Regions from separate parts of the Bifidobacterium sp. wkB344 genome, predicted to be linked through region 1. Evidence: riboswitches for the same ligand, from Rfam matches in the RefSeq annotation. Region 1 holds a riboswitch; the other holds the start of a gene.
What was found. A riboswitch is a leader RNA that binds a small molecule or an ion and turns the genes downstream of it on or off. The one in region 1 is predicted to bind guanidine.
Positions count from the first base shown of each region.

Region 1 (4,411 bases):
ATTCCTTTCCCTCATGCTTGTCGTTTGCCGCGGATTCCTTGGGCTTGGACTGCAGGGGATTGTGATGGTAGATAAGGGCGAAGGCAGCCAGGGTCTCGATCATGCTGGCGATGATCCAGGTGATCACGATGGCGTTCTGGTGTTTGCCGACTGTTCCCATTCGGGTGAAGATGAAGACATCCATGATGAAGGTTTGCAGCACCAGAAGGACCGTCGCCACGACTACCGTCCTGGTATGCCTGTCCGTCTCCGTTCCCTCTCCCTCCGGCTTGCCGGGAGACTTGAAGCTGGCATAGGAGAGGAGCCAGATGCCAATTCCGAATAAGACTGCGGCAAGAGGCAGGGAGAAGAAAATCGGCATGGTGCTCAGGCTGAGGCCTAGAGCTGCGACTAGGACTGCCGAGGCAAGGCCCAGATAGAAGGAGTCATGGTTCTTCGCCTTCCGTGGTTTGGGTAAGCTGGGAACACTTGGTTGAGATGGTTTGCCGACAGATACAGGCGCATCCTTTGCGGCAGTCTTATTGGGTTGGCTCGGCTTGTCGTCATGAGAGGGACCATCATGCTCTCTGTCTACGTGACCGGCCTGTTCCTGTTTATTTCGTACTTCAGGTCTGCTTTGATCGGCGTCCTTCTTGGATGAATCCCTGCCTTCTTTCTCGCCTGTTTGTTCTGGTACAGGCTTCGGCTTGGGGGCATTTACTGCCTGGCTTTCTTTTCTGGCGTTCGCGTTCTCCACTGGTTTTGGCATGTAGTTCTTGTCGTTCATGGTTGTTTGTTGGGAACTTTCACGTGTGTTGTCGCTCCGCGAGGAGTTTCCCTCATGCCTGCCTTGGTTCTTATTCGCACGTTCATTTCGATTGTTGCTCATCTGATCCTCCAGGCTTGTACTTCTCGTCACTTGTGGCAGGTCATCTGGCAGCCCGCCTATTTTCAGGAAGCAACCTTTGTTGAGGCCAGTGTATGTGTCATTTTCTCGTAAAAGTGGCATTGACTGGCACTAGGTCTGCATCTTTTCGATATTGACCAAGTACAGGTGAAGCACAGGGAGTTAGACGAAAGGAAGGGCCTGCAAAAGCGCCGAATTCGTTGCAATATATTCAACGACGAAGGGTGTTTGTTTATATATGGGCAGCATCGGCGGTCATGATTAATGTTGCTGTTGGTCAATCAGATGATCGTATATCCTGACTTGTCGAGGGCATTCAGGGCGGCAGGGAAGTCCTCGGCCTTGGTAAGGACATAATCCGTGTTGTAGGTCGAGACAGCGAAAATGCCTATGCCCTTGTTTGCCAGAATGGTGGCGATCGGAGCCAGGATGCCGATGAGCGAAAAATCGAGAATGCCTTGGATGCGGAAGGCTCGCCAGCCGTCACTGCGCTCCAGGGTCTGGCTGGGAACCATGTCGGCTGGACAGACCAATGAAGCCTCTTGGTCGGTTCGTCCTGTAAAAACAAAAGGTGAGTTCAGATCAATCTCTGTATAATCAGCAACTTTGCAGACAGTCAGTTCCGCTTCTATGGGTCGGATGCAGATACCCTGCCCTTGCCTTGTCGCTGAGCTGCAATTCTTGGTCGTGAATGAATCGCTTTTTAAATATGATCTGATGATGGCGTATAGCGCAACTATGGCCCATACGCATTCAAGGGCAAAAAAGGCCCACCTCCGGTTAGCCAGAGCATCGACGGCCAGCAAACATGCGCCGATAAGGTTCAAAACAAGGTTGACCCGGCTGCCGCTGGGCAGGCCTAGCAGCATCATCGAAGCAAAGGCCATGAGGAGCAGCAGAAATCCAATAAGCTGAGTCATTAGGAACAAACCAACCACGTCCTTCCACGAGTGACCTGTTGAGCGTCGTCGTCGATCCGGGTACGGCGCGTCTCGTCCGGGGAAGGAATGCTTCCGAAAGATACTGTAGCATTACTGGCAGGGGTCGAAGGTCCGGTGTGCATCCCCATAAGCAGAGGATGAATATATAGCCAAAAGTGGCAGGCAATACTGTCTTCCTATGCTTTGTTAGATTGCAGGAGGGATCACCAAGGAGACGATAGCGCATGGAAAAACTGCAGCTGAGCAATGGCTTCGAGCTTCCCATATTGGGATTCGGAGTCTACCAGATAGGTGATCTGGATGAATGCAGACGTGGGGTGGCATCGGCCCTCGATTGGGACTACCGCCTTATCGATACAGCTGCCTTCTATGGCAACGAGAGAGCAGTGGGGGATGCGCTGAGGGAATCTGCTATTCCTCGAGAGGAAGTGAGCCTTTCCTCAAAGGTCTGGATTCAGCAAAATGGTTACGAGGGGACGATGCAGTCCTTTGAAAAGACCCTGATCAACCTGCAGACGGACTACCTGGATCTGTACCTTATCCATATGCCTTATGGCGATTATCAGGGGTCGTGGAGAGCTATGGAAGACCTGTATGACCAAGGCCGTGTTCGTGCCATCGGAGTCTGCAATTTCCTGCCTGACCGGCTAATTGATTTGATACTTTCCAGCAGAATCGCGCCCATGGTCAATCAGATTGAGCTGCATCCCTTCACTCAGCAGATCGCACTTCGAAAGGTCATGGACGAGCAAGGGATTGCACCCATGGCCTGGGCGCCTCTGGCTAAAGGTCGTCGGGGAATTTTCGACAATCCTGTCCTCATGCGTATCGGCCAGCGCTATGGCAAGTCACCGGCCCAGATAATATTGCGCTGGCTGACCCAGCAGGGGATATGCGCCATCCCGAAATCCGCGCATGAGGAACGGATTCGCGAGAACCACAATATTGCAGATTTCAGTCTTGATGATGACGATATGCATGACATCAGAGCCATGGATACGGGAGGCCGCCTATTTCTTAATGTGGATACGCCTGAGGAGGCCATACGTCTGCATGGGTTATCTTATACACAGTGACTGAGGTCCGCTGAGCTGATAAGACGAGGGCTCCCGCACTTGAAGATTACAGTGTGGGAGCCCTCGTCTTGATATTAGGGATTCCTGTTGAGGCTTACTGTGCCGGCCAGTCGCCTTGCAGACAGCTCAAATAATCCTTGGCTGCCTTTTCCAGGCTCTGATCGCTCATACCTGAGCTAACGCCGGTCAGAATAAAGGGCTTTCAATAGACGGTTCCGATGAGATTGCTGGTAGCTTTGAACGGAGCCAGGAGCTCGTCCACCGTGTAGCCGAATTCACCCTCATGGTGATAGTTCTCTCCAGGAGAGCCGACAGAGACGGCGAGCATGAGTTCCTTGCCTTTCAGGGCATCGCCATGGGTACCATAGGCCCATCCGTAGGTGAGCACCAGGTCTTCCCACTCCTTGAGCAGCGGAGGACAGCTGTACCAATACATGGGAAACTGCCATACCAGACGGTCGCAGCCTTCGACGAATGCTTGCTCACTAGGGATGTCGATCTGATTGGAGCGCAAGGCAGCATATTCGTCCCGGACCAGGATACCCTCATCCTTCATGCCCCTTGGCTTCCCGCATCAGGCGGGCGTTGACCCGTGAGGCTTCCATATGGGGATGGAAGACCAGGACTGCCGTCTTGGCGTTTTGCTCCATGCCTTATTCTCCTTCAGTCATCATTTTGCCAGATTTGCTTGGCGCGGTTGAAAGCCGACCAGGCCTTCGGCCAGCCTGCGTAGAAAGCCAGATGGGTAATTTCTGCTGCTATCTCGTCCTTGGCGATGCCGTTCTTTTTTCCCATGTTCAGGTGAGCGTCGAGCTGTTCTGTGCTGCCCATGGCAATCAATGCGGCTATGGTGATCATGCTTCTGTCGTGCGCAGACAGTGCTTGTTCATCAGTCCAGACTTTGCCTAATAGAACATCGTCATTCTGAGCGGCGAACTGAGGCGCGAATTCGCCCAACTGCTCTCTTCCTGCTGTTTGCTTTGTGGCCATGATGTTCCCTTCCTCGCTGACCGTATGATCTCCCAAGACACAGGTTCGCTGCCGTCTTGGATGTGAACGGCAACAGTTTATGGCCCTCGAAACGGTATGTATAATGCCGTTTGCTTATATGTTGGTATTCGTTTTTTGCATGGGTGCGTTGCCGAGCTTTCATCCGATTGGTTTCTTCTTGACTCTGGCAGGAGTCTTGTCTGTTGTGACTATGGGTCGCCTTCACTGCTGGCACCAATGCCAGTTTTCGAATGCGCCCGCTTAGGCTGTCTTTTGGGTTACTAGGCGATGGGAGTTGAGTTCATGAGAATCACTGGTTTGGATCATCTGGTCATCACAGCGCGGGATGTCGATGCGACCTGCGCGTTTTACCACGATGTGCTGGGCATGCAGGTACAGACGTTCGGCGATGGGCGTTTGGCGCTGAAATTCGGCCAGCAGAAGATCAACATTCATCAGGTCGGCCATGAGATTGATCCCAAGGCAGATAGGCCTACGCCCGGTTCGGCTGACTTGTG
Region 1 is NZ_NPOQ01000009.1:282,127-286,537, forward strand. Features, by position in the region: gene CI601_RS08375 (hypothetical protein) at 1-868, opposite strand, end outside; gene CI601_RS08475 (ACT domain-containing protein) at 1,168-1,824, opposite strand; guanidine-III (ykkC-III) riboswitch at 1,846-1,906, opposite strand; gene CI601_RS02740 (aldo/keto reductase) at 2,052-2,903, shown strand; gene CI601_RS08510 (NAD(P)H-dependent oxidoreductase) at 3,106-3,459, opposite strand; gene CI601_RS02750 (carboxymuconolactone decarboxylase family protein) at 3,567-3,893, opposite strand; gene CI601_RS02755 (VOC family protein) at 4,197-4,411, shown strand, end outside.

Region 2 (4,411 bases), on a different contig from region 1:
ACAGAGGAGCGTACACCGGAGAAGTATCTGGCTCAGATTTGGCTGCTCTGGGTGCTTCGATTGTAGAAATCGGGCACATTGAACGTCGCAGATATTATCACGAGGACGATGCCCTTATCTCAGGTAAGGTGGCCGCTGCTTGGCGCAACGGTCTGACGCCACTGTTGTGTGTGGGCGAACCAGAACGCATGGATGCAGGAAAAGCATCGCAAGTGTGTATCGAAGAGATCAATAACGCTGTAGATGGTCATAAACCAGGCCCGCTATGGGTGGCATATGAACCGATATGGGCGATAGGAGCCCAGCATCCCGCCTCAACAGAGTATGTGCGCGAGGTATGTACTGCTATTTCTGAACATTTCCGACAGTACGACGATAAAATATCCATCATTTATGGAGGTTCGGCAGGACCCGGGCTTCTGACTGAATTATGGCCAGCTGTCGACGGGTTGTTCTTAGGCCGATTTGCGCACGAACCCGAAGCTTTCATTTCAGTTGTGCAAGAGGCCCGCATGCTGGAGGCTTCCTGATTCTGTTATCGGAGCATGAATGATCATTCGGGCCCACTTACTACATTCAAACCCACAGAGCTTTCTATTTTTGCGCAAGGAAGGGGAACAGAACAGCTTGACAGGCAAAGAGGTCTGAAACTTCCCTAATGCATTTGCGACAATCAACAGTCCATAACCAAACCTCTAGAGCGATCTTTATAGACCTACTCCATATGCTTGGTGTGAATCATTCGCCTACGGCCCCTTGCAGAATGGCTATGGGCGAGCGCCGCAAAGCAGGCCGCGCCGTCAACATGGTCGCCAGCGAGCCGACGACGATGATCGGCAACCCACATATAAGGAGGAACTGCCAGGGAAAGACCATGGACAGACTGTGGACTAGTGGCCAGTAGACCATAGCTGTGCTCAGCCCGACCAGTCCGGTGCCGCCCGCAGCGATGATAATGCCTGTGGTCATCACGATGGTGCCGTCCAATATGGATATAGCAGTCAGCTGCTGCGGGTTTGCGCCTGCAATTGACAGGAGCGCCAAATCGAGGTCACGATCCCGAGCGGCGATGGCGAACCCCGCGATCACGCCGACCAGGGCGACCAGCAGCGCTGCCCAAAAACCATAGAGCAACTCCAAAGTTCCACCCGATGTGACGTTCTCTATTCCTGGCACCTTATTCATAGCGATGGTACTGGTGCCTCCGGCAGCCAACAGACCGCCAACCAGAAACATACAGGCAGTCAGAGCTATAACTGTTGAGCCGAATGTCGTATCTCGACTCCTGACCGCAGCCTGTGAACGCGCTATCCGCCAGACAGCAGATGACGAGGGGACCAGAGCAGTCCAGAGTTGAGTGACCCTGCTTATAACTGGCCCCCCAGAACGTGCCAAGGCAATCAGCAGCAAGAGAATAGCAAACAGCGGTCCACTTCCAACGGTACTTATGACCGCCTGGACCTGCTTAGGCTCTAAGGACCCGGAGCCGCTGTGCGAAAGATAGGCAAAGACAGGCAATGGCAATAGCAGCAAGGCCGACCCAAGAAAAAGGGATACAAGACCGCGTCCATGTCTCGGCCGTTCAACCGATTCGCTCTCCTCAGCACGGCGCACCACCCGGACGGGTGTCATCTTCCCCAAATCCCGCAATGTCCGGCTGGTCGCCAAGAAAGCTGTGGCTAAACCCACGGCAAGCCCAATCAAGGCAGACCTGGGAAAACCGTGCCAGGTAAAAGCGAAATGTACCGGTATTCGCATCCCGGTGGAATACCAATCGAGGATCCTTCCAGCCAGCGCAGGTGAAAGAGCCACAGCAACAAGGGAGGCTGGCAGAGCCAGAATCATCACCTGCAAAAGCGTGAACACCAGGATCTGCTTAGGCGTAGCGCCCAGCAGCGAAAGAAGGGCCAGCCCCTGCCGACGTTGGCGAATCGATGCCTGCAGGGTCTGTTTGATCACCAGACAGCCGAGCACAACGACCGTGAGAAAGACCAGACTCAGGACCGAAGCCAGGCTCTTGGCAGGATCCCTGGTTTTGGCCGACAAACCTTGGTAATAGCTGTTGACACCCATGCTCACGCTCATGGCACAGAGCAGGGTTTGGGTGACCACAAGAACGATAAAGACGCCAGCCCAGATGCCACTATTGGCTTTCAAATCACGTAAGGCCCAAGTCATGTTTCATTCACCTGCCACGTCCTCGTGCGTACACTCGACTACATTCCTCTATTACATGAATAGCCGACCGACGCGAAAGACAACATCCGGCAAACCCCTGAAACGACCCTGAATCAACCCTGATTCCCTCTCGCAATGGACCGTCGACCGCTCCCTTGCTATTCAACTATCAGGGTGCTGCCTCGTGCTATTCTGATATTCAGAATCTGACTCAGGTTCCCGGACGATGGTCAAGTACCCGGACAGCGACAAGACTTGCCGGAAGGGAGCCATGTCCTCGTGGATCATACTTATACTCGCTGGCGTCTGTGAATCGGTCTGGGCCACCGCCCTGGGCAAGTCACAAGGCTTTACCAAAATCGTCCCTGACATCGTTTTTATTGTGGGATTGATTCTCAGCATGATGGGTCTAGCCTTTGCCATGCGCAACATCCCTACCAGCACGGCCTACGCGGTCTGGGTCGGCATCGGAGCTGCCTCGACTGTCCTATACGCCATGGCTACGGGCTCGGAGCCTATTTCACTCGCCCGCATTCTGCTCATCATCGGTTTGGTCGCCTGCGTGGTCGGACTCAAGATCGTCAACTGAAAACAGTGCCTATCAAAGCAGATATATCCAAGCAGCAGAATCAACGAGGAAAGGAATCACCATCATGACCACAACAATACGGCAATGCACATCAGATGAAGCCGGACTGATACGTTCCTTGGGCATAACCACTTTCCGCGACACCTTCGCCGCCGACAATAGCCAAGAGAACATGGAAGACTACCTCCGGCACTCCTTCTCCCCCGAACTGGTCAAGTCACAACTGTCCGAACCTGAATCCGTTTTTCTTCTGGCCAGCGTGGATGGCACGCCCGCAGCCTACATGCAGCTCAACACCGGGAAGGCCCAAACAGAGCAGTTCGGCGACACATCCATGGAGATCGAGCGGCTATACGTCCTATCGGATTTCAAGCACCGCGGATTGGGCACCCTGTTGATCAATCGAGCCTTCAAACGTGCCAGGACTCAGAATTTGAACAAAATCTGGCTGGGTGTATGGGAGCACAATGAGCCCGCCCAACGTTTCTACCAAGCCATGGGCTTCAAACGAACCGGGGAGCACACCTTCACCTTGGGCGAGGATCTACAGACCGACTGGATCATGACCGCAGCAGTCAGTTGACGAATACGTCTGTATAATCCAGCGACGCCAACGGATCTGAGACGATCCAAGGGAAACCATGACTGACCAGAATCCGCCCGTCAGCGAAGTAAGTAGGTAATTCCTCATGACATCCTCCATGCACACCGATCAGGATTGCGCCGACGAGGCAGCCCGTCATATTGCCTTGGCAACACAGGCACCGCGGACTTCGACCTGAAGCTAGGCATCGTAAGAGTTGAGGGGACAGCCATCGACTGGACCGTTGACAGGAACCAGCCCTGCTACGACTACATTGAAGTGGGTGTCCTTCATGCCAGTCTTCGAACGGTTCTCTAGTCTGACTCTCACCAGGTACCGGTCCAGCTGTACACTGCGACACTACAACAACGCCTGAAGTCTTTAGACTGAAAGCATGAGAATCGTCATACAACGGGTCAGCCATGCCCGGGTCGATGTGGTCGACGAGCAAGGGCAGCCGGATCCTGATTTTCAACCCCAAAGTATCGGCAAGGGACTCTTGCTGCTGGTGGCCGTCCAGGATGGCGACGGAGCTGACCAGGTCAACTATGCTGTCCGCAAGCTGACCCGGATGCGCATCTTCGCCGACGAGGAGGGTCGGATGAACCGGTCGGTCCTGGACTGCGGCGGCTCCATTCTCTCCATTTCCCAGTTCACCCTCTATGCGGATCTGCGTCATGGCAATCGCCCCAGTTTCATGGCTGCGGGAGAACCCCAGCATGCCCAAAAGGTCTGGCAGGATCTGAACCGGGCACTGGCCGCGACCGGTGTGCCAGTTGCCGTCGGACAATTCGGCGCCCACATGCGGGTGGATCTGGTCAACGACGGCCCTGTGACCATCCTGCTGGACACCGACAAACTAATGAAGCCGGCAGCTTCTACAGTGTCTATTTGACGATGGGTCGCAGAGGCGCCGATACATCCAACTGATGCTTGTCGCCGATCTTGGACGGATCGTTGATAATCTTGTCAACCACGGCCTGTTTGAGCTTCAGATCGGAGCCGTCGCCCCAGATGATGACATGTTTGCCCTGGTCCAGCTCGGTGGTGATGGAGTCCTG
Region 2 is NZ_NPOQ01000008.1:148,857-153,267, reverse strand. Features, by position in the region: gene CI601_RS01315 (triose-phosphate isomerase family protein) at 1-530, shown strand, start outside; gene CI601_RS01310 (FtsX-like permease family protein) at 739-2,178, opposite strand; guanidine-III (ykkC-III) riboswitch at 2,378-2,441, shown strand; gene CI601_RS01305 (multidrug efflux SMR transporter) at 2,450-2,767, shown strand; gene CI601_RS01300 (GNAT family N-acetyltransferase) at 2,832-3,350, shown strand; gene dtd (D-aminoacyl-tRNA deacylase) at 3,745-4,245, shown strand; gene CI601_RS01290 (cell division protein FtsQ/DivIB) at 4,238-4,411, opposite strand, start outside.
Region 2: another riboswitch for guanidine. It lies ahead of CI601_RS01305 (multidrug efflux SMR transporter); the one in region 1 lies ahead of CI601_RS08475 (ACT domain-containing protein).